Regions from separate parts of the Micromonospora sp. NBC_00617 genome, predicted to be linked through region 4. Evidence: riboswitches for the same ligand, from Rfam matches in the RefSeq annotation. Region 4 holds a riboswitch; each other region holds the start of a gene.

Region 1 (5,700 bases), 1.7 Mb from region 4:
CGTTGCCACCGGTGATCTCCCCCTCAGCCGACCGTAATGGGAACGCTGTGCGAATACCGGGACAACGCACGGTGTCCGTCCGGGCGTTGCCAGCGTGCGCCGGGTGCGGGACGATCGTGCGACCAGCGACGTCGGGAGACGGTGTGTTCAGCAGCGACAGCTTCAGCTACACCGTCCAGGCCCGCTGCTCGCTCGCCGAGGCGGCGGCGTTGTTGAGCGACCTGACCCGCCAGGGCGAGTTGCACCCCCTGATCGTCCGGGTCCGCCGGGTGCCGCCCCGTCCGGGCGCCCGAGCCAGCTACACGATCAACGACAGGTTGGCGATGGGGCCGTTGCGCTTCCGCACCACCTACCAGGCGGACGTGCTGATCTGCGAGCCGGACGAGATCGTCACGGTGGCCCGCCAGTGGCCGGCCACCACCGTCCGCAACCACACCCGGCTGCGCGCCGAGCCGGACGGGCTGGTCCGGATCGACGTCGACATCACCCTGCGCGCGCCGGCGCCCCTGTTCCGGTACGCCTTCCAGCAGGCCCGCGCCGCCCACCTGGCCCTGGCCACCCGCCTCGGCGCGGCTCTGGACACCACCGGCGACGAACAACCCCCGGCCTGACCCCTCGCCCCGACGCCCGCCGCGCCCGCGGCCCCGGCCGCTCGCCGCCTCGCGGCATGATCGTGCTCGATCCTGGATGTAGTGGCGTCCTGCGGCGCGGTGGCCACTACTTCGTTGTTGTTACGCGATCTTGCGCTGCGCGGGGTGCGGTCGTGGGGCGGGCGGGGCGACGGCCCCAGGGCTTGTACGTGGAGAGCACGGTCGCGATGATCATGAGGCTGGTCGACACCGCGGGCGCGATCACCAGGTCGGCGCGATCCCGGGCGGGCAGGGCGGCGCCCAGCGCGCTCGCGTGCCGCAGGTTCGGGGTGAGCAGGAATAGCACCAGCCCGACCATCACCGTGGTGATCACGAGCTTGACCAGCACCCACCGGTAGCGCACCAGGCCCCACGGGGTGAGCAGCGCGCTGGCGACGCCGACGAGCCAGACGAGCACGCTCAGCGGCGCGAACAGCACCGTGCCGACGAGCCCGGCGACCGGATAGACCACGGCCGGGTCGGCGCCGCGCTGAGCCGCGATGCCGAGGGTGAGCAGCACCAGGTCGGCCCCGAGCCAACCGAGCGAGGTGACGAGGTGCAGGGTGAGCAGCGCCTTGCGGGTGGCGGGCGGGATTCGCGGCATGCCCGACATGCTGCCGGCCCGGCCCGGCCGGGTCGTCCGACCGCCGGCGACGTCCCGGGTACGTCCGCTGACGTACCCGGGGCCGGCGCACCCTGTCGAGGTGCGCCGGCCACCGGTGGGGTCAGTACACCGACAGGTGTACGTGGTTGGTGTGATCGCTGGAGGGGTCGCCGTTCCCCCCGCTGTACGACTTCCACCCGCTGCTGGGTAGCCAGATCTGCCGGTACCAGATCACGTAGAGCACGGCGAGCCGGTCGGAGTTGCGGATGAAGTAGGCGGCCAGGTTGTTGCCGTACGTCTTGTCGCCGCCGGTGGCGTCCCCGCCGAAGCCGCCCTTCTGCGCGGCGAAGTCGCAGGCCCGACCCTTCGGGTGTTCGCCGGAGCCGCCCGAGCGGTGACAGGAGACGTACCGGGTGAAGCCGGCGGCCTTTGCCTGGTTGAGGGCGTGCAGGGTGCGGGGGGTGATGCAGCCGCTGGCCGGGGTGGGGTCGTTGATGCTGCACGACTCGGATGGCCAGGAGCCGTCGGAGTTGCGCGGCGCGGGCTGGGCGTTGGCGGTGGAGGTGCCCCGGTTGGAGCTGGTGTCGGCGGCGGTGGTGCGCGGCTTGCTGGTGGCGACCGTCAGGGCCCGTTCGGCCTGCTCCTTGCGCTTGGCCATCACCTCGACCTGCTTGCGCTGCTCGCGGATCTCGCCGTCCAGGGCGATGCGGGTGCGGTTGGCCTCGTCCCGGGTGGCGTGCAGGTCGCGCAGCACCCGGTCCTCGTTGGCGGCCACCACGTCCAGCGCGGCCGCCCGGTCCATGAAGCCCTCGGGGGTGTTGGTGTTGAGCAGCGCCGAGACGGTGCTGAGCCGGCCGGTGCGGTACGCCACGCCGGCGATCTCGCCGACCTTGCCGTTGCGCACAATCATCTCGGCCTCGGTGGTCTTCAGCTTGGCCGCGAGTTGCTGCTGTCGCTGGACGGAGGTGTCCAGGGCGCGCTTCGCGTCCAGGTAGCCCTTGCTGGCGGCCTCCAGTTGGGCCCGCAGCGCGGGGGTGCCGCCCTCCTCGTCGCCGTCGGGCGCCGCGGCGGCCCGCAGGCCGCCGGGGGGAGCGGCGGTGGCGGCGCCCACCGGGAGCGCGACGCCGAGGGTGACCATCATGACGATCAGTGCCGCGAGTCGGGCGGCGGGTGGTCGTGCTGGTGCCACTACGCATGTCCTTCCGTCAGCCGCCGACCGGGTTAGCTGACGGGTTCGGGACGGAAGATCCCTACCGCTGGCGCGGATGCACCCCAGGAACATGGTTCCCCGGTTCGCCCTCTCGGGTGATTAGGCGGCGGCCGCCACCGGCGCCGGGAGGGCGCCGCCGGGTGGTGGCCGGGGACGAGCCTACCGGGGCAGGTGGGACGTGTGCAGTCGATGTGACGGAAGGTGTCTGCGTCACCACCGGGAATGACGGCGAACCGGTCTTTTGGTCAGATAAGCGATCACCACTCGATCGACCCGCAGGCGCCCGGGGCGGCGGCGGGCTCGATCTGCAGCGTGGCATGCTCGATGCGGAAGTCCTCCCGCAGGGCGGTACGCGCTGCGGTGAGCACCGCGCCGACCTCCCCGCCGGGTGCCATGATCAGGTGCGCGGAGGCCACCTCCATGCCCGAGGTGAGCGTCCAGACGTGCAGGTCGTGCACCTCGACCACGCCGGGCACCGCGGCCAGTCGGTCGTGCACGGCGGTGACCTGGAGGTGTTCCGGCGCGGCCTGCACCAGGATGCGGACGGCCGCGCGCCCCAGCCGCCAGGTGCGCGGCAGGATGAACACGCCGATGGCGACCGCGACCAAGGGGTCGGCCCACCACCACTCGGTGACCGCGATGAGCAGCGCCGCGCCGATTACGCCGAGCGAGCCGAGCAGGTCGCCGAGCACCTCCAGGTAGGCGCCCTGGAGGTTGATGCTCTCCCGGGCGCCGGCGCGCAGCAGCGCGAACGCGACCACGTTCGCGAGCAGGCCGAGGACGGCCACCGCGAGCATCGGGCCGGTCAGCACCTCGTGGGGGTCGCCGAACCGGCCGATCGCCTCGATCAGCACGTAGACCGCCACGCCGGAGAGCAGGACGGCGTTGGCCAGGGCGGCGAGCACCTCAAGGCGGTAGAGCCCGAAGGTGCGCTGCGGGTCGCCGGTGGCCCGCCGGGTGGCGGTGATCGCGGCGAGCGCCATCCCGATGCCCAGCACGTCGGTGAACATGTGCCCGGCGTCAGAGAGCAGGGCGAGCGAGCCGGTGTGGAAGGCGGCCACGCCCTCGACCACCATCAGGGTGGCGAGCAGCCCGAACGCGGCCCAGAGCCGGCCCCGGTGCTGGTGGGCGGCGTTGGCGACCGACCCGTGGTGGTGGTCATGACCTGCTCCCACGAGATCCACCCTCCGTCGCCACCCGGGACCCGGTCAAATGTATGTTCACATCGCTATGTATGCAACTGTACGGGCGGGATCCACCCGTCGACACCGCAACCCGCGGGTCAGCCGGTCGGGTCGATGGTGGTGAGCCGCTGGGTGGCCCGCGAGAGCGCCACGTAGAGCGTGCGTACGCCGGAACCCGGATCGGCACGGATCTCGCTCGGGGCGACCAGCACCACCCCGTCGTACTCCATGCCCTTCGCCTCCAGGCTGGTCACCACCTGCAGCCGCGCCGCGCCGAGTGAGCCGAGCCAACCGGCGACCTCGTCGCGGCGGGTGACCGGCGTGATCACCCCGACCGTGCCGTCCACCTCGGCCAGCAGGCCGGTGGCCGCCCCCACGACCGCGGTCTCCAACCCGGCGGGCGGCACCACCAGCTCGACGGGGTCGATCCCGGTGGAGCGGACGGCGGTCGGCAACGACAGGTCCGGGTAGAGCCGCCGGATCTCCGCCGCCGCCACCGCGAAGATCTCCGCCGAGTTGCGGTAGTTGGTGGTGAGCGTGAAATCGTGTCGCTTGCGCCGGCCCAGCGCCTGGTCCCGGGCGCGGGTCAGCTCCTCGGGATCGCCGGTCCACGCGGTCTGCGCCGGGTCGCCCACGACGGTCCAGGAGGCCAGGCGGCCACGCCGTCCGACCATCCGCCACTGCATCGGCGAGACGTCCTGCGCCTCGTCCACCACCACATGCGCGTACTCCCGGTAGTCCTCGGGACGCTCCCGGGCCGCCGCGCGGGCGGCCCGCTGCCGGTCGCTGGCGGTGCTCAGCTCGCGCACGCCCCCGGCGAGCTGGAACGGGTCGCGGCGGGCCCGCGCCGGCTGCATCGGCTTGCCGAGCAGCGCGTCCAACTCGTCCAGCAGCGCCACGTCGGCGATGGTCAGACCCGCGGTGTCCAGGCTCTGGTAAGCGGTCGTGAGCAGCCTGATCTCCGCGCCGGAGAGGATCCCGCCGGCGTACCGACGCAGCCGATCCGGGCGAGCCAGCCAGCCGAGCACGTGTCGGGGGTGCAGGCGCGGCCACCACGCCTTGAGGAACTCCCGGAACTCCGGCCGCTCGGCGATCTCGCCCTCGAAGGCCCGCTGCTCCGGCAGCCGGGTGATGCCCACCGCACGGGCCTGCGCCCAGAGCGCGGCGAACACACCGTCGAAGCCGGCCCGGCGTGCCTCGTTGCGCCGGGCGCCACGGTGCAGCGCGCGGTCCCGGATCCGGTCCAGCTCGGCCCGGTCCAGCCGCAGCAGCGTCCCTCGGTAGAGCAGCCGCAGTTCACCCGGCCCGCCCGGCACCGCGTCGCGGGCCGCGCGCTCCAGCACCCGGCGCATCCGCAGCGAGCCCTTCACCGCCGCCACCTCGGGCGGGTCGGTGCGGGTGGCGGTCATCCCCGGAAAGAGGGTGCCCAGCGAGTGCAGGGTGGCCGTGTCCTCACCGAGCGAGGGCAGCACCGAGGCGATGTACTCGACGAAGACGGTGGACGGCCCGACCACCAGGATGCCCCCGCCGGCGTACCGGCTGCGGTCGGAGTAGAGCAGGAAGGCCGCCCGGTGCAGGGCGACAGCCGTCTTGCCGGTGCCCGGGCCGCCCGCGACGATCGTCACCCCGGAACCGGGCGACCGGATGGCCTCGTCCTGCTCCCGCTGGATCGTCGCCACGATGTCGCGCATGCCCCGACCGGTGGCCCGGGACAGGGTGGCCAGCAACGCGCCGTCACCGACCACCGTCATCCCGTCCGGCGCGGCGGCCGGGTCCAGCAGGTCATCCTCGATGCGGGTGACCCGCTCGGCGCGGGAGGAGATGGTGCGCCGACGCACCACGCCCAGCGGCTGCGCCGGGGTGGCCTGGTAGAACGCGGACGCGGCCGGCGCGCGCCAGTCGACGACCAGCGTGGTGGCGTCCTCGTCGCGGATGCCGAGCCGCCCGACGTGCAGCACCTGCCGGTCGCGCAGGTCCAGACGGCCGAAGACCAGCCCCTCGTGCTCGGCGTCGAGGGTGTGCCGCCGCTGCGCGGCGTGAAAGACCATCGCGTCGCGTTCGACCAGCGCGCCG
Region 2 (5,700 bases), 3.1 Mb from region 4:
TCGCCCAGCTCACCGCCGCGATGGACGGGCGTCGTGCGAACATGTGTACGTGTCGACCGGCGCCCACATCCTGCACGCCGACCTGGACGCCTTCTACGCGTCGGTCGAGCAGCGCGACGACCCGCGCCTGCAGGGGCGGCCGGTGATCGTCGGCGGTGGTGTGGTGCTCGCCGCCAGCTACGAGGCGAAGGCGCGGGGTGTCCGCAGCGCGATGGGTGGCCAGCAGGCGCGCAGGCTGTGCCCGGACGCGATCGTGGTGCCGCCCCGGATGGCGGCGTACACGCAGGCCAGCCGGGCGGTGTTCGAGATCTTCCGGCAGACCACGCCGCTGGTCGAGGGGCTCTCCATCGACGAGGCGTTCCTCGACGTGGGCGGCCTGCGGCGGCTGGTCGGCGCACCGGTCGACATCGCCGAGCGGCTGCGCCGGGAGGTCCGCGACCGGGTCCGCCTGCCGATCACAGTGGGCGTGGCCCGGACGAAGTTCCTGGCGAAGGTGGCCAGCGGGGTGGCGAAACCGGACGGGCTGCTGGTCGTCGCCCCCGACGCCGAAGTGGAGTTCCTGCACCCGCTGCCGGTGGAACGGCTGTGGGGCGTCGGCCCGGTCACCGCGGCAAAGCTACGGGAGCGCCGGATCCGTACCGTCGGGGAGGTGGCCCGGCTCGGCGAGGCCGCGCTGGTGTCCCTGCTCGGGGCGGGCGCCGGCCGGCACCTGCACGCCCTGGCCCACAACCGCGACCCCCGGTCGGTGCAGGTGGGCCGCCGCCGGGGCTCGATGGGCGCGCAGCACGCGTTGAGCCCTACCCCGCATGCCCCCGCGGAGCTGGACGCCATCCTGGCGGGCCTGGTCGACCGGGTCACCCGGCGGATGCGGGCGGCCGGGCGGTCCGGGCGCACGGTGGTGCTGCGGCTGCGCTATGGCGACTACACCCGGGCCACCCGCTCGCACACCGTCCGCAAGGCGACCGCGGACACCACGCCGCTGCTGGACGCCGCGCGGGCGTTGCTGCGGGCCGCGCTGCCGGAGATCGAGCGCCGCGGAGTCACCCTGATCGGCGTCTCGGTCGGCAATCTCGACGACAACCCGGTGCAGCCGGAGCTGCCGTTCGACGTCGACACCGGGGCCGACCTGGACGCCGCGGTGGACGCGGTCCGCGACCGGTTCGGCTCGGCGGCGCTCACCCGGGCGGTGCTGCTGGGCCGGGACCCGGGCGTCGAGATGCCGCTGTTGCCGGACTGACGGGCACGACGCGCTGCCACGCAGATCACAGCGGGTGGGGGTTTACCGGCGGTGCGAGTGGAGACGTTTGGGGGAATCAGCCTGACAGGGGGGACCACCATGTCCGACGACATGAGCAACCGTGCGAGCCGGCGTGCCGAGCGTCCGCGCGACGTGACCGATCCGCTGCTCTGGCAGCTCGCGCTCGACGTGCTGGGCGCACACGAGCCGGACGGGAACGGCGCGTGCCGCAACCTGCTCTGCGCCGGCCAACCCTGGCCGTGTGCGGCGCGCAGCACCGCTGAACAGTCGCTCCGGCTGGCCCGGCGGGCGGACGACACATCGCCAACAGCCGCCCCGCAGCGATCCGACGCCGCCGCGTCGACCGGCCGGTCCCCGGAGAGGGCTTCGGCTGCGCGGCAGACCCGTGCGACCGGGTCGGTGTCGACGGCGACCGCTTCGGCCGCCTGAGGCCCACCCGCCGAACCGCCTCCCCGACATGCCAGCGGGCGCTCGACCGGAATCCGGTCGAGCGCCCGCTGCTGGTGCTCTTACAGGCTGAGCCGCTGGCCCGGAAGGATCAGACCCGGGTCGGCGCCGATCAGCTGCCGGTTGCGCTCGTACAGGGCCTGCCAGCCGCCCGCCTGGCGGTGGCTGTCGGCGATCTCCGACAGGGTGTCCCCCGGCTTGACGACGTACGTGTCGTCTCCGGCCGCGGGGGCGGTGCGCTCGTGGTTGCGGGTCGCCGGCTGGTCGCCGCGCGACGACCGCTCCTTCGGGGCGGTGGAGCGATCCTTCCGAGCGGTGGACCGGTCCTTCTCGGCAGTGGACTTCGACGACTTCGTCGAGGACTTCGCGGCGGCGCCGCCCGACGAACCGCCCTTGCGGCCACAGGTCGGCCACGCGCCGATGCCCTGCCCGTCGAGTACCTTCTCGGCGACGGCGATCTGCTCGCCGCGGCTGGCCAGGTCGGCACGGGCGGCGTACTTCTTGCCGCCGTAGCCGGCCCAGGTGCCCTGGGAGAACTGCAGGCCGCCGTAGTAGCCGTTACCGGTGTTGATCTTCCAGTTGCCGCCGGACTCGCACTGGGCGATCGCGTCCCAGTTGACACCGGCCTGGGCCGGGGCCGCGGGCCCGAAGAGGGCGACGGCGCCGGTGACCGCGCCGACGGCCAGGGTGCCGACGGCGACGCGGCGGGTGGTGACCCGTCGATGACGGGGCGTGTAGACAGACGTCATGTGTGGTTCCTCCACGCCGGCGAGGTGAGCTGTCGGGTTCGGGCCGAGGAGCCCGGCCGCGCGGTGGCGGCTTCACCCCGAGGTGACATGCACCGAGGAACGTGGGTCCCCCGCTCCTGCCCGGGGTTCTGGTATCCGACGACCGGGGGCAGGATTTGGCGTTGCCGGTCGTGGTGTCCACGGTGGTGGACTCGACCGACGGTAGGCACGGTCAGTGACCCTCGCCCAACGCTTGTGAACTTGTTCACCGGCGCACGCATAGCGCCTCTGCCAGCGGTTGCGGATGACGCGCGGCTGTGCACCGACCATGATGGACCGATTCCGATCAGGCCCGGTGGTCACCGTCCGTACGCAGCCAGGCGGTGATGCGACGGAGCAGTTCGACGTGTCCGGGCGACTCGTAGGACCGGGTGTCGTGACCGAGAGCGGAGTAGACCACCCGGCTGCGACCGAGGGTGCGTGCCCAGACCAGTGGATGGGTGGCGCCGCCCTCCTCGTGCGCGTACAGGCGAGCGGATGCGCGACGCTGGTGCGCCGGGCGAGGAACGGGCCGATCGGCGCTCCTGGGAATTGACGTTCGGGCAGGAAACCATAGATCGACGGCCGCGATGTTCGGAAGCACACCGGGTCGACCCCGGCAACCTTCCCAGGAGGAGAGCATGCCGATCCACCGGAGCCGCATCGGCCGCCGCAGTGCCGCCGCCACTCTCGTGACCGTACTGGCCAGCGCCGGCCTGACCCTGCTCGCACCGACCGCCGCGCACGCCTCCAGCCCGTGCACCAGCCTGACCTTCTACCGGGTCGGCGGCTACCCCGGCGGCGCGGACATGCACGTGCCAACCATTGGCTGGCAGACCGGGAACAAGCAGTGCTATCTCAGCTACGGCCACTCGGGTTCGGCGGTGCTGGTGCTGCAGGAGGCGCTGAACAACTGCTACGCGCGGTCACTGACCCTCGACGGCAACTACGGCTCGAAGACCCGCGACGCCGTCCGGTACGCCCAGCACAAGATCAACGAGGACATCGTGTACGCGAACATCGCCGAGGACGGCGAGTACGGCCCGCAGACCCGGGCGTACATGGGCTTCGCGATCTTCGGGGTCAACGGCGGCCCGGTCATCCCGAACGTCTGCTACTACCCGGGCTGAGCCGCGCGACGGCGCCGGTCGGAGTCCCCCGTGGATTCCGGCCGGCGCCGTCGTTGCGCCCCCCTACCCGGTTCGGTCCGCGGCTCAGCAGACGCGGACCGCCTCGATCCGCTGGTTCCAGGTCCCCCCGATCGCGGCCGAGTCGTACGCCAGGTTCGCCCGGTAGCCGTAGGCGTGCTGGTAGCCGAGCAGGCCGGTGGCGTTGGCGTTGTCCCAGAAGGTGGAGACGGTGCCCGACGGCCGGTTGTTGATGATCGACTGGGTCCTGTTGCGGAAGTACGAGGGCAGCCCGACGTCGTTGCAGCCGTTGTACGGCCCGTCGAGCAGGAAGATGTCGCCGCTGAAGTTGGCCCCGGCGTACAGGCAGAGCAGACCCGAGGGGCAGGCGTAGTTGGCCTGGGCCGGGCTCGGGGCGACGCCGAGCGCGGCGCCCACGGCAACCACGCCGAGCAGGGCGGACGTGAACCTTCGCAGAGCACTTCGCACGATGGTGACCTCCGGTGTCGTCACGACCGGAACAGGTCGTGAGTCGAATTGCCGACATCGCGTTGATCGATGCCGCTGTGCCAACATGATCTGCGCGGCAGGTCGACGAATTCCTGCCGGAATCTCAATCCGGCCGCTCGTCGGCGGATTGTCCGACTGGCGACGCGGCGAGCGGCGGTTCATGGAGATTCGAGTCCTCGGGCCGGTCGAGGTCTGGGCGGACGGCCGCCTGGTCGACGCCGGAGCAGCCCGCCAGCGCGCCGTCCTGGCCGCGCTGGCGGTCGACGTCGGCCGACCGGTCCACGTGGAGTCGCTGGTGGACCGGGTCTGGGGCGACACGCCACCGCCCAGGGTCCGCCACAACGTGCACGTCTACCTCGCCCGGCTCCGCCGCGTGCTGGCCGACGCGGGCGCACCGGACGCGCTGGTACGACGCTCCGGCGGGTACCTGCTCGACCAGCCACCGGAGACAGTGGACGGCCAGCACTTCGACTCGCTGCGGCGCCGGGCCGATGGACTGGTTGACGACGACCCCGAGCGGGTGGAGCTGTTGCGCCGGGCGCTGGAGCTGTGGCGCGGCGAGCCGCTGGCCGGGCTGCCCGGCGAGTGGGCGGCCCGGGTCCGGCAGGACTGGCACCGCCGGCACACCGACACCGCCGTGCAGTGGGCCCGCGGCCTGCTGCGGCGGGGCGAGCCGGACGCGGTCATCGACCCCCTGACCCGGCTCGCCGACGATCACCCCCTGGACGAACCGGTCGCCGTCGTGCTGCTGCACGCGCTGGCCGCGGCCGGTCGCGGCGCACAGGCGCTGGCGTACTACGCCCGGCTGCGGGACCGCCTCGCCGACGTGCTCGGCGCGGACCCGGGCGTCGAGCTCCGCCAGCTGCACCAGGCCATCCTGCGCGGTGAGATCGCCGCGCCGACTCCCGGTCCGTCCCCCGCCCCCGCCGGAGCGGGCCTCGTCGCCAGGCCCCACCCGGACCGCCCGATCCCGGCGCAGTTGCCATCGGATGTCCGGGGTTTCGCCGGGCGCGGCCCGGAGCTGGCTCGTCTGGACGCGCTGCGGGCGTCCGCCGAGGCGCAACCCGGGGCGGTCCCGCTGGCGGTGCTCTCCGGAGCGGGCGGAGTGGGCAAGACGGCGCTCGCCGTGCACTGGGCGCACCGCGCCGCCGGACACTTCCCCGACGGGCAGCTCTACGCCAACCTGCAGGGCTACAGCCACAGCGGTGTGGTGCGCAGCGCCGAGCAGGTGGTCCGGGGTTTCCTGGCCGCGCTCGGGGTGCCGCCGCGGGAGGTGCCGGCGGATGAGCAGGCACAGACCGCGCTGTACCGGAGCCTGCTCGCCGGTCGGCGGATGCTGGTGCTGCTCGACAACGCTCGGGACGCGGCGCAGGTCCGGCCGCTGCTGCCGGGTGCGCCCGGCTGCCTGGTGCTGGTGACCAGCCGGGACCGGCTCACCGGGCTGGTGGCCACCGAGGGCGCCGAGGCGGTGGTGCTGGATCTGCTCACCGCCGAGGACGCGCAGGCCCTGCTGCACGCGCGGATCGGGGCGCGAGCGAAGGCCGAGCGGGCCGCCGTCGACGAGCTGGTCCGACTCTGCGACCGGCTGCCA
Region 3 (5,700 bases), 460 kb from region 4:
TTCTCGGCCACGACTCGTGCGGTGCCGTGCAGGCTGCCCGCGAGGCGGCCGCCACCGGCGTCGCGCCCCCGGGGCACCTTCCCGCGGTGGTCGACGCGGTGCTGCCCAGCCTGCGACGTGCCACCGCCGAGGGCGTGGACGACATCGACGGCATCGTCGACATTCACATCGCGCAGACCGTCGAGACGCTGCTCGGGCAGTCGCCCGTGCTGGCCGACGAGGTGGCGCAGGGGCGGTGTGCGGTGGTGGGCATGTCGTACCGGCTCGCCGCCGGCGTGGTGCGCCCGGTGACCCCCGAACCGGCGGGTGCCGCGCCGTCCGACGCGCCCGGCGCCTCGGACGCCCCGGCAGCTTCCGCCGCCGCCTGATACGACGAGGGCCGCCCCGCCTGGTAGCGGGACGGCCCTCGGACTTCGTGACGCCGAGTCAGAGCAACGACATGTGCACGTGGTCGGTGTGGTTCGACGGCCCGCTGTACGACTTCCAGCCGGTTGCCGGGAACCAGATCTGCCGGTTCCAGATCACGTAGTAGATGCCGAGGCGGTCGGCGTTGCGGATGAGGAACGCGGCGACGTTGTTGCCGTACATGCGGGTGTCGTTGTTGTGCCACGGGCTGAAGCCGCTCTTCTGCAACGACCAGTCACAGGCGCGGCCCTTCGGGTGCTCGTACGGGCCACCGTTGCGGTGACAGCCGACGAACCGGTTGAACCCGGCCCGCTTGACCTCCTTGTACGCGTGCAGGGTGCGCGGGGTGACGCAACCGGAGGTGGTGGGGTCGTCCTCGCTGCACGACTGGGGCTTCCAGTCACCGTCGGCGGTGCGACCCGGGGCGATCCGGGCGACCGGCGAGACGGCGTCGACCAGGCCGCCGGTGAAACCCTGACCGCCGACCAGCGCGAGGGCCTTGTCCGCGTCGCGCTTGTCCTTCGCCATCAGGGCGGTCTGCTTCTGCTGCTCGCGGACCTCCGCGTCGAGGGCCAGCTTGGCCTGCTCGGCGCGGGACTTGACCGTGTTGACCTCGGCGAGCTTCTTCTCGTTGACCATGTTCATCTCGTCGAGCGCCGCGGCCCGCCGGACGAACGAGTCCGGGGCGTCGCTCTCCAGCAGCATCGCGATCGCGCCGATCCGTCCGGTCCGGTACGACTGGGCGGCGATCTGCCCGACCTGCGGGGCCAGCGCCTCCAGGTCGGCCTTGGCCCGCTCGACCTCCACCGCCAGCTCAAGCTGCCGCTTCTTGGACTTGTCCAGCTTGGACTTGGCCGCCACGTAGTCCCGGTTGGTCTGCTCGATGACGTCGTTGAGGAGCTTGGGTTCGTCTTCCTCTTCGTGCCCGGACGGTGCGGGGGTCGTCGGGGCGGCGTGGGCCGGGAGGGGTCCGGCGAACACGGTCAGCGCAGCGAGCACGGCCACCACGGGTGTCAACCAGCGGCGTAGGGGTGCCGTCACAATGTTCCCTTCCGTCGACCGCCGACCGGGTTAGCTGACGGGTTCGGAGCGGAAGTGGCCCCTACCGCTGTCGCGGATTCACCCCACGTACCTGGGTCCCCGGCTCGCCGGTTGGCGATTGGGCGGTGGCACCGCAGGCGCCGCTGCGCGCCTTCGTCGGTGGCCGGCAGCGAGGTTACCCGAGAATCCACCGCCTGAGCTACGTCCTGATGCCGACTAAAAGTGTCATTTCGCCATGGCGTTGAGTGAGCAGTGACGCGGTTCTCAGGGCGGATGCCCGATCCGGTCACGCTGAGGAGTCTCACCATGCCGTATCAGTGCTCCTGTTCGGCTCTGGCCACGCGGTGGTGGCGGTGGGTGGGGGTGCGTTCCGCTCCGGGTCGGGCCCGTCGGGCCGGCCCCGCGGCGGGGAGCTGAGGGCGGCCAGTGCCTCCGTCCGGTCCGGACGGGGGCGCGGTGTCAGGACGTCGGCGTCCGCGCCCTGCGCCGGCGTCGACCCGGCCGCGGTCACCACGGCGGCCAGCCCGGTGGTGAGGGGTACGGCGGCGATCAGGCCGAGCGTGGCGACCGCGCTGCGGACGATCTCCTGGGCGAGGAACTCGCTCGTCAGGATCTGCCCGAGGGGGCGGGTGTCGGCGGTGAGCAGGAGCAGCAGCGGTAGTGACGCACCCGCGTACGCCAGGACGATGGTGTTGACCGTGGAGGCGATGTGCGCCCGGCCGACCCGGGTGGCCGCCCGGTAGAGCTGTAGCCGGCTCAGACCGGGATTGGCGTTCGCCAGCTCGGTGACGGTGGCGGCCTGGGTGACGGTCACGTCGTCGAGCACCCCGAGTGAGCCGATGATGATCCCGGCGAGCAGCAGGCCGCGCAGGTCGACATGGGCCTGGAACATCGACAGCGTGGTGGCGTCCTCGCTGCCGAAGCCGGTGAGCCGGGTGGCGGCCGTGGCGATGGTCGCGAGCACGCCGGTGAGCACCAGGCTGCCCAGGGTGCCGAGCACCGCGACCGAGGTCTGCGCTGTCACTCCGTGTGTCAGGTAGAGCACCACGAACATGATCAGGGCTGCGCCGACCACCGCCACCAGCAGCGGTGACCGGCCGGCGCTGATGCCTGGCAACACGAAGGTGAGCAGGATGGCGAAGCTGGCGGCCAGCCCAGCCAGCGCGGCCAGGCCCCGCCACCGGCCGAACGCGACGATCGCGGCGGCGAAGACCACCGCGAGCCACACCAGCGGCGTTCCGCGCTGATGCTCGGCGATGTTCCAGCTGCTGGTGGCGGGATCGGCCGGGTCGGCCAGCTCGACCAGGACGACGTCGTCGCCGACCTCGACCCGTGGAGCGCCGGGTCCGGCGGGGACGGGCGTCCGCACCTGCTGGCCGGCGCTCGGCCCGTCCTCGACCCGTACGTCCACCGTCCCGCACGGCCCGGTGGCCGGCGTGCCCTCCGGGCTGGCCGACGGTGGGCAGGGTTCGGTCACCACCCGGGTCACCGTGCCGTGGTGGCGCGGCGCGTCCGTGCCGCCGCCGGTCTGCGGCGCCCCGTCCCGTGGCCAGAGCACCACGGCGGCGACGACGGTGGCCACGAAGAGCGGCACCACCGTCGCGACGAGGATCCGCCGGACCCGGGGCGGGGCGGGGCGGGCGGTATGGCTGTGGTCGGAACCCAATGCGAGAACTCCCAACGATCCGGTGCGGGGTACGTGCCGACGGGCCGGGCGGTTCACCTCCGCCGGACGAACGCGGTGACGAGCGCATCGAATTGCTGGTTGACGACGCGACGACCACGGGCAGTGACAGGCCGGCCCGGCTGGTGGGCGGCGGCAGCACCGCATCGTGGCGGTGCCGATGCCGGACTGCGTGGCGGGGTCCGCTGAGCCATCGTCGGAGATGCTAGTCAGCCGGGCCGGGGGTCGCAGGTCGTGGCGGAGTGTCGGACGCGCCCGCCCGCGCGCCGTCCACCGGAGCGCGGGGCGCGCCACTCCGGGCCGGACCGGCCCACGGCTCGGCCCGTCAGGAGTCGGCCCCTCAGTCGCGCTTCAGGAGCCGGCCCTCAACCGCGCTTCATGAGCCGGCCGACGGCCGCCATCATCTCGGTGGCCATTTCGTCGGCCCGGCCCTCGGCCGCGCCCTCGTGCATGCAGTGCCGGGCGTGCCCGTCGAGCAGACCCAGGGCCACCTTGTCGAGCGCGGCCTGGATCGCGGAGATCTGGGTGAGCACGTCGATGCAGTAACGGTCCTCGTCGACCATCTTCTCGATGCCCCGGACCTGCCCCTCGACGCGGCGGAGCCGCGCGAGCAGTTGGTCCTTGCTGGCGGTGTACCCGCGGATCGGCGTGGGTGCGGTCATGGCGACGAGGATAGCGTACCCCTGGGGGGTATGGTAACGTCCCGCGTGTCCGATACCCCCACCGGGTACCGGTACCGGACCGGTCACGAGTCCGCCTCGCCCTTACCCCTGGGGGGTATAGGCTGACGGACGACGAAGGGAGCGATTCAATGGTCGACACGACGTACCAGGTGCGGGGCATGACCTGCGGGCACTGCGTCAGCGCGGTCAGCGCCGAGGTGGGCGCCATCGCCGGGGTGCGCGACGTGCAGGTGGATCTCGCCACCGGCCGGGTCACCGTCACCAGCGAGCAGCCGGTGGCCGTGGAGTCCGTCCGGGCCGCGGTCGACGAGGCCGGTTACGACCTCGTCGAGGCGTGAGCGGGAGGCCCGGGATGAACACCGTGACCAGAATGAGCGGGTTCGCCCTCGGCCTCGCGGCGGTCTTCGGCGCGGCGTACGGGGTCGGCCGGGTGGTCGACCCGGTCGCCGAGGGTCGGCCCGACGGCGGCGCCGCCCACACCCCGGGCTCCACCGTGCAGGACGAGGTGACCGACCAGGTTCCCGGCGGCCTGCTCGTCTCCGACCGTGGCTACACGCTCGTTCCGGTCGCCGCCCCGGCGGGCGAGTTCGCCTTCCGGATCGGCGGGCCGGACGGCCGGCCGGTGACCAGGTACGACGTGGCGCACGACAAGCGGATGCACCTGATCGTCGCCCGGCGGGACCTGTCCGGCTTCCACCACGTGCACCCCGACCTCGCCCCGGACGGCACCTGGCGGGTCGAGACCCCGCTGGACGGCCCCGGGCAGTGGCGGGCATTCGCCGACTTCACGCCCACCGGGGGCGAGGCGCTGACCCTCGGCGTGGACGTGACCGTCCCCGGTGAGCTGACCGAACGACCGCTGCCCGCCCCGGCGAGCAGCACCACCGTCGACGGCTACACCGTCACCCTGGCCGGTGTGCCGCAGCCCGGCCGTACCTCGGCACTCGCCCTGAGCGTCAGCCGCGACGGGCGACCGGTCACCGACCTGGAGCCCTACCTGGGGGCGTACGGGCACCTGGTGGCGCTGCGCCGGGGCGATCTCGCGTACCTGCACGTACACCCGGACGGAACGCCCGGCGACGGACGCACCCGGTCCGGTCCGGAGATCACCTTCTTCGCCGAGGTGCCGTCGGCCGGCAGCTACCGGCTCTACCTCGACTTCCGGCACGGCGGGCGGGTGCACACCGCCGAGTTCACCGTCGTCGTCGGCACCGCCTCGACCGGGGGCGACCTTACCCCGAGCGGGCCGGCGCCGACCGAGCACGGCGCCCCCGGCCACGGGCACAACTGACGGGACCAGACGATGACCACCACCAGCAGACCACTGCCCGAGGCGCCGAACCGGATCGAGCTGGCCATCGGGGGAATGACCTGCGCCGCCTGCGCCGCCCGGATCGAGAAGAAGCTGAACCGGATGGACGGGGTGAGCGCCACCGTCAACTACGCCACCGAGAAGGCCACCGTCCGGTACGTCGACAGCGTCACCCCGGACGACCTGATCGACACGGTGCAGAAGACCGGCTACACGGCGGCCCTGCCGGCTCCGCCGGCGACCGAGCAGCCGGTCGACCCGCTGCGCGGGCCGCGTACCCGTCTGTGGGTGTCGGCGGTGCTCAGCGTGCCGGTGGTCCTGCTGGCCATGGTGCCGCCCTGGCAGTTCGACTACTGGCAGTGGCTCTCGCTGACCCTCGCCGCCCCGGTGGTGGTCTGGGGAGGGCTGCCGTTTCACCGGGCCGCGTGGACTAACCTGCGGCATGGTGCCGCGACCATGGACACCCTGGTCTCGCTGGGCACCCTGGCCGCGTTCGGCTGGTCGCTCTGGGCGCTCTTTCTGGGCGACGCCGGGATGCCCGGGATGACGCACCCCTTCCGCTTCGACATCACCCG
Region 4 (5,700 bases):
CTGACCGCGTGGAACGCGTACCGCGCGGCGTAGCTCTCCTCGCGTACATCTGGTGCCGGCTTCGTCGCGACGGAGCCGGCACCGGCGTTTTGGTGGACAAGAGGGTCGTGGTCAGGCGGCCGTGCACTGCACGTCACGGCTGCGGCGGGCCGGGCGCGTCTGCGGTACGGCGACAGGCGCGGCCGGTGCGGGCGGGGCTTGCGGGTCCAGCCAGACCCGCACGGCCGGGCGGCTCGGGGTGACACCCGGGACGCCGGCGGCGTGCTGCTCGCGACGGGTCAACATCGCCACGTCGACGGTGAACTCGAACAGCCGCCAGTCGACCTGCGGCTCGGCCCGGGCGCTCTGCGCCAGTCGGGCCACCTGAACCGGGTCGGTGACCGGCCAGGCGTGGCCCGCCACGTACGCCTCGTCGTCGCTCTCCTCCGGAGGGAACGAGTGCAGCGCGTAGCGGCCGTCCCGTTCGAGGTCGCGGCGCTTCGGCGAGTCGATGATGAAGCAGAAGAGACCCTCGTCGGTGATGACCGGGGAGACCGGATGGACCCGGGGCCCGCCGTCGGCGCGGACCGTGGCCAGGTAGCCGAAGCCCGGCCCGTACTGCTGCAGGAGAACGCGGATCCCGTCGGCGAGGCGGGGCTCGTCGGCGGCGAATTCGGACCAGGAAGCCATGCCGGCATTCTATCGAACAAATGTACGAGCAGCGACCTCGACGCGCTGGTCACCGGCACCGAATCCGGCCGGTCCGGCCGACGCGGCTATGGTGGTCCGATGCTGCTCTCCGACCGCGACCTGGTCACCGAGATCAAGGCCGGCACGCTGGGCCTGGAGCCTTTCGAGCCCACTCTGGTTCAACCGTCCAGCATCGACGTACGACTCGACCGGCTGTTCCGGGTCTTCAACAACCATCTCTACACCCACATCGACCCGGCCATGCAGCAGGACGACCTGACCTCGATGGTCGAGGTGCCCGACGGCGAGCCGTTCGTGCTGCACCCGGGGGAGTTCGTGCTCGCCTCGACGATGGAAGTGATCTCGCTCGGCGACCAGCTCGCCGGCCGGCTGGAGGGAAAGAGCTCACTGGGCCGCCTCGGCCTGCTCACCCACTCCACCGCCGGGTTCATCGACCCGGGCTTCTCCGGTCACGTGACGCTGGAGCTGTCCAACGTGGCGAACCTCCCGATCACCCTCTGGCCGGGAATGAAGATCGGCCAGCTCTGCATCTTCCGGCTCTCCTCGCCGGCCGAGCACCCGTACGGCTCGGTGGTCTACGGCTCGCGCTACCAGGGGCAGCGCGGCCCGACCCCGAGCCGCGCCTGGCAGCACTGGCGTACCTGGCCGACCCGCTGAAGCCAGTCGTCGGGCATTGCACCCACCGGCTGTTAATAAGGGGCCCCTTCTATACCGGAGGCGTTAATAAGGGGCCCCTCCTTACATCTCAGCCGGGGCGGCCGTAGCTGTGGATCGGCCCGTCGTCGACCTTCTTCATCTTGATGGGCTGACCGGCCTGGGAGGCGTGCACCACCCAGCCATTGCCGACGTACATGCCGACATGGTGGATGTCGCTGTAGTAGAAGACCAGGTCACCGGGGCGCAGATCGCCCCTGCTGACGTTCTTGGTCACCCGGCTCTGCGCGGCGGCGTTGTGCGGCAGCGACACGCCGGCCTTCGCCCACGCGGCGAGCATCAGCCCGGAACAGTCGTACGAGTTCGGACCCTCGGCGCCCCACACGTACGGCTTGCCGATCTGGGCGCAGGCGAACTTGACCGCCGTGCCCGCGCCGCCGCCCGGGTAGCTGGCCGGGCAGGGCGCCGGACGCAGCGGACCGCCGCCGCCGTTGCCGTACACCTTGAGGCGCAGCTTCTGCAGCCGGTCGATCTCGTCGTTGATCTGCTTCTTCTTCGCCGCCAGCTGCGCCTCGGTCCGGGTCAGCTGGGCCACCATCTCGTCGAGCGGCGCCTTCTGCCGGGCCAGCTCGTCGCGGAGATCAGCGACCTGCCGAACGTCCTGCTGCTGGTTGTGGGCGAACCGGTCGAGCATCTCGAGCTGCCCGACCATCTCGCCGGGCGACCGGCTGCCGAGCATCGTGTTGACGGTCGACAGGTTCTCGCCCATGTACGCGCGCACGGCCAGCGCGCTGACCTTGTCCATCGCGGCGTCGACCTGGCGCTCCAGGGGCGCGATGCGGGCGGCGAGCGCGTCGGCCTGCTTGCGCTTGACGGCCAGGTCCGCGCGGGTGGCGTTGTGCCGTTCGATGACCGGTTCGAGCTTGTTCCAGTCGGCGTCGATCTGGCTCTCGATCTCGGCGACGGACGGGTCCGCGTGGGCCGCCGTGGCGCTGCCCGTCAGGACGACGGCAACGCCGACCAGGGCGGCGAGGGCGGTGGTGAAGCGGGACCAGCGTGGACGCGGCACGGTCGACGTCGGGTCGGCCGAGGCCGACCGTTCGGACGACGGCCGCGGGGCATGGAGGGCCACCGGGGTTCCGCACTCCTTCTTCCTGACCGCCTACCGGGTTAGCTGACGGGTTCGGGCGGGAAGTTGACGCCCTACCGCACTGGCTGCGGATTCACCCCGGGGGAACCTGGGTCCCCGGCTCGCTCGAAAGCGACTCGGCGGTGTCGGTCCGTTACCGCCCGGGATGGGCAGACCTGCTACCGGGCCGACAAATGACCAGAGTAGAGACGGCCGTTACCGATCCGCAACCCGTTCGGCCGTGACACTCCGTACCGGTTGGAGGGGATCACCGAGCGTGTGTGAAGGTTTCTTTCGACGCAGTTTTATATATGGAAAGGTATTGACGCGGACTCCCGACCGGCGCGAAGGTGACCACGCAGTTACCAGTCAAATCTAGGGGGTTCGATGGAACGTCCAACCCTGTCCGCCGGCCGGCGCGCATCGCTCGCGGTCGCGGTGGTCATCGCCACGGCCGCCGTACCGCTGACCGCCGGCCCCGCCTCCGCCGCACCTGCCGCCGACCGTCAGCAGCAGTACGCCGCCGCATCGACCGAGTACGGCGTGCCGACCGCCGTGCTGCTCGGGGTCTCCTACCTGGAGTCCCGCTGGGACAGCAACGCCGGCACCCCGAGCACCAGCGGCGGCTACGGACCGATGCACCTGACCGATGCCCGCCACGTGGCCGCCCTACCCGCGCGCGGCCACCACGACGCCGGCACCGAGGATCCGCGCGGCGACGACTCCCGTGCCGTCCTGGCACCCGCACCGGCCACGGATCCCGCGCCGCCCACCGCCGCGATGCAGACCGTCGACGCCGCCGCCGCGCTGACCGGCGCCACCCCCGAGGCGCTGCGCAGCGACGCGACGACCAACATCCGGGGCGGCGCGGCGCTGCTGGCCGCGTACCAACGGGAGGTGGGTGCCCCGGTCGGTGCCGGCACCGACCCCGCCACCTGGTACGGCGCGGTGGCCCGCTACGCCGGCGCGGACAGCGCCGACGCCGCGGCGACCTTCGCCGACGAGGTCTTCACCACCATCGGCGCCGGCGAGTCCCGCGTGACCGACGACGGCCAGCGGGTGACGTTGCCGGCCCGTGCGGTCCAACCCCAGCGGTCCTGGTTGGACCGGCTGGGCCTGCGACGACTCGCCCACCCGGACGGGCTGGAGTGCCCGCGGACCGTCTCCTGTGAGTGGATCCCGGCACCCTACGAGGCGTTCGGTGACGGCGACTACGGCAACCACGATCTCTCCGACCGGCCCGCCCGGCAGAAGATCGAGTACATCGTCATCCACGACACCGAGGCGAGTTGGGCGACCACCCTGAAACTCGTCCAGGACCCGACCTACGTGAGCTGGCACTACTCGCTGCGCTCGGTGGACGGGCACATCGCCCAGCACGTCAAGACCAAGGACGTCGCCTGGCACGCCGGCAACTGGTACGTCAACGCGAAGTCGATCGGCCTGGAACACGAGGGCTTCGCCGCACAGGGCACCTGGTACACCGAGGCGATGTACCGGACCTCGGCGAAGCTCGTCCGGCACCTCGCGCTGCGGTACGGCATCCCGCTGGACCGCCAGCACATCATCGGCCACGACAACGTGCCCGGCACCATCGCGTCGACCGTGCGCGGGATGCACTGGGACCCGGGGCCGTACTGGGACTGGACGCACTACTTCGACCTGCTGCACGCACCGCGACTGGACACCGGCACCCCGGCCACCGGGCTGGTCCGGATCGACCCCGACTACGCGACCAACCGACCGGCGTTCACCGGTTGCGTCACCCCCGCAACGCCGTGCGCGCCGCGCGGCTCCTCGTCGGTGGTGCTGCACACCGCGCCGTCCGCGGACGCGCCGCTGGTCAACGACATCGGGCTCCGCCCGGACGGCACCCCGAACACGATGGACGTGTCGGACCACGGGGCCCGGGCCTCCGCCGGCCAGACGTACGCCCTGGCCCGGCGCCACGGCGACTGGACGGCCATCTGGTACCTCGGGCAACGCGCCTGGTTCCACAACCCGGCGTCCGCGCCGACCGCCACCTGGACCGTGGGTGTGGTGGCCACCCCGAAGGCCGGCCGGGCCACCATCGGGGTGTACGGGCGGGCGTACCCGGAGCAGGCGGCCTACCCGGCCGGCGTGCCCTACCAGACGATCTCACCGCTGCAGTACACGCTGGCCGCCGGTCAGCGCTACGCCGTCGGCGCGGTGCTGGCCGGCGAGTACTACCGGGCCAGCACCTTCGACGGCTCCTCGCCCGGCGACTGGACGGTGATCCGGGGCGAGAAGCGGTACGCGCAGATCCAGTTCGGCCACCGCATCATGTACGTCGACCTCGCCGACGTGCAGTTGCTGCCGTCCCCGGTGGGCGCACCCCGCTGAGAGACCACGACGGCCCCCGGTCGGGTGACCGGGGGCCGTCGTCGTGCCTGTGGGGATCAGCCGGGTCTGCGGAACCCGGCGACCGGCATGGTGTTGATGCTGGACACCTGCACCGGTTTGCCGGCCCGGGGGGCGTGCACCATCTGGTTGTTGCCCAGATACAGCCCGACATGACTCAGGCCGGAGAAGAAGAAGACCAGGTCACCGGGGCGGGCGTCGGCTCGTGAGACGGCCTTACCCTCGTTCCACTGGTCGCCCGTGTGGTGGGTCAGGTAGATCCCGGCCGACTTGTAGGCGTACTGGGTCAGCCCCGAGCAGTCGAACGAGTTCGGGCCGGTGGCGCCCCAGACGTACGGATCGCCGACCTGCTGGCAGGCGGTCTTGATCGCCTTCTGGGCGGCCACGGCGAGCACACCGTTGATGGTCGGGCAGCCGACGGTCTTGACCGTGGTCTTGGGCATCGACGCCTCAAGCTGCTTGATCTCGACGTCGATCTGCTTCTTCTTGGCCGCCAGCTCGTTCTGCTGCTTGGTCTGGGTGACGATCAACGCGTCGAGCTTCTGCTTCTCGTTGTCGTACTTGGCCCGCACGGCCAGCACGCCCTCGACCTGCTTGCGCTCCTGCGCGGCCAGCCGGTCGAGGAGGGTGAGCTGCTCGGTGAGCGTGTCCGGCTTGGCGCTGACCAGCAGCGCGCCGATCTCCTGCGACGGGCCCGACATGTAGTAGCGGGACGCGAGGTCACCGACCCGGTTGAGCGCCAACTCGCTCTGCAGGGCCAGCGGCTCGATCTTCTTCTGCAGGTCGGACGACTTCTTCCGGTTGACCTTCAGCTGCGCCCGCACCTTGTTGTACTGCTCGATGGT

What was found. Region 4 has a riboswitch for cyclic di-AMP ahead of OG505_RS26525 (NlpC/P60 family protein). Riboswitches for the same ligand answer to the same signal wherever they lie in the genome.
Region 1: it holds a riboswitch for cyclic di-AMP, as region 4 does, so the genes downstream of both, OG505_RS01080 (coiled-coil domain-containing protein) here and OG505_RS26525 (NlpC/P60 family protein) in region 4, are expected to answer to the same signal.
Region 2: it holds a riboswitch for cyclic di-AMP, as region 4 does, so the genes downstream of both, OG505_RS12170 (transglycosylase family protein) here and OG505_RS26525 (NlpC/P60 family protein) in region 4, are expected to answer to the same signal.
Region 3: it holds a riboswitch for cyclic di-AMP, as region 4 does, so the genes downstream of both, OG505_RS24330 (coiled-coil domain-containing protein) here and OG505_RS26525 (NlpC/P60 family protein) in region 4, are expected to answer to the same signal.

What each region holds. Positions count from the first base shown of each region.
Region 1 covers NZ_CP107751.1:220,073-225,772, forward strand. Annotated here, with positions in the region: gene OG505_RS01070 (SRPBCC family protein) at 144-611, shown strand; gene OG505_RS01075 (hypothetical protein) at 718-1,233, opposite strand; gene OG505_RS01080 (coiled-coil domain-containing protein) at 1,355-2,422, opposite strand; cyclic di-AMP (ydaO/yuaA leader) riboswitch at 2,428-2,559, opposite strand; gene OG505_RS01085 (cation diffusion facilitator family transporter) at 2,701-3,618, opposite strand; gene OG505_RS01090 (HelD family protein) at 3,726-5,700, opposite strand, start outside.
Region 2 covers NZ_CP107751.1:2,645,220-2,650,919, forward strand. Annotated here, with positions in the region: gene dinB (DNA polymerase IV) at 50-1,237, shown strand; gene OG505_RS12165 (hypothetical protein) at 1,349-1,687, shown strand; gene OG505_RS12170 (transglycosylase family protein) at 1,768-2,454, opposite strand; cyclic di-AMP (ydaO/yuaA leader) riboswitch at 2,454-2,598, opposite strand; gene OG505_RS12175 (ThuA domain-containing protein) at 2,780-3,136, opposite strand; gene OG505_RS12180 (peptidoglycan-binding protein) at 3,114-3,602, shown strand; gene OG505_RS12185 (peptidase inhibitor family I36 protein) at 3,687-4,088, opposite strand; gene OG505_RS12190 (AfsR/SARP family transcriptional regulator) at 4,270-5,700, shown strand, end outside.
Region 3 covers NZ_CP107751.1:5,294,044-5,299,743, reverse strand. Annotated here, with positions in the region: gene OG505_RS24335 (carbonic anhydrase) at 1-368, shown strand, start outside; gene OG505_RS24330 (coiled-coil domain-containing protein) at 427-1,446, opposite strand; cyclic di-AMP (ydaO/yuaA leader) riboswitch at 1,451-1,581, opposite strand; gene OG505_RS24325 (YibE/F family protein) at 1,748-3,112, opposite strand; gene OG505_RS24320 (metal-sensitive transcriptional regulator) at 3,496-3,792, opposite strand; gene OG505_RS24315 (heavy-metal-associated domain-containing protein) at 3,942-4,151, shown strand; gene OG505_RS24310 (hypothetical protein) at 4,166-5,104, shown strand; gene OG505_RS24305 (heavy metal translocating P-type ATPase) at 5,117-5,700, shown strand, end outside.
Region 4 covers NZ_CP107751.1:5,753,891-5,759,590, forward strand. Annotated here, with positions in the region: gene OG505_RS26510 (zinc metalloprotease) at 1-33, shown strand, start outside; gene OG505_RS26515 (pyridoxamine 5'-phosphate oxidase family protein) at 112-669, opposite strand; gene dcd (dCTP deaminase) at 769-1,347, shown strand; gene OG505_RS26525 (NlpC/P60 family protein) at 1,436-2,476, opposite strand; cyclic di-AMP (ydaO/yuaA leader) riboswitch at 2,490-2,626, opposite strand; gene OG505_RS26530 (N-acetylmuramoyl-L-alanine amidase) at 2,861-4,837, shown strand; gene OG505_RS26535 (NlpC/P60 family protein) at 4,894-5,700, opposite strand, start outside.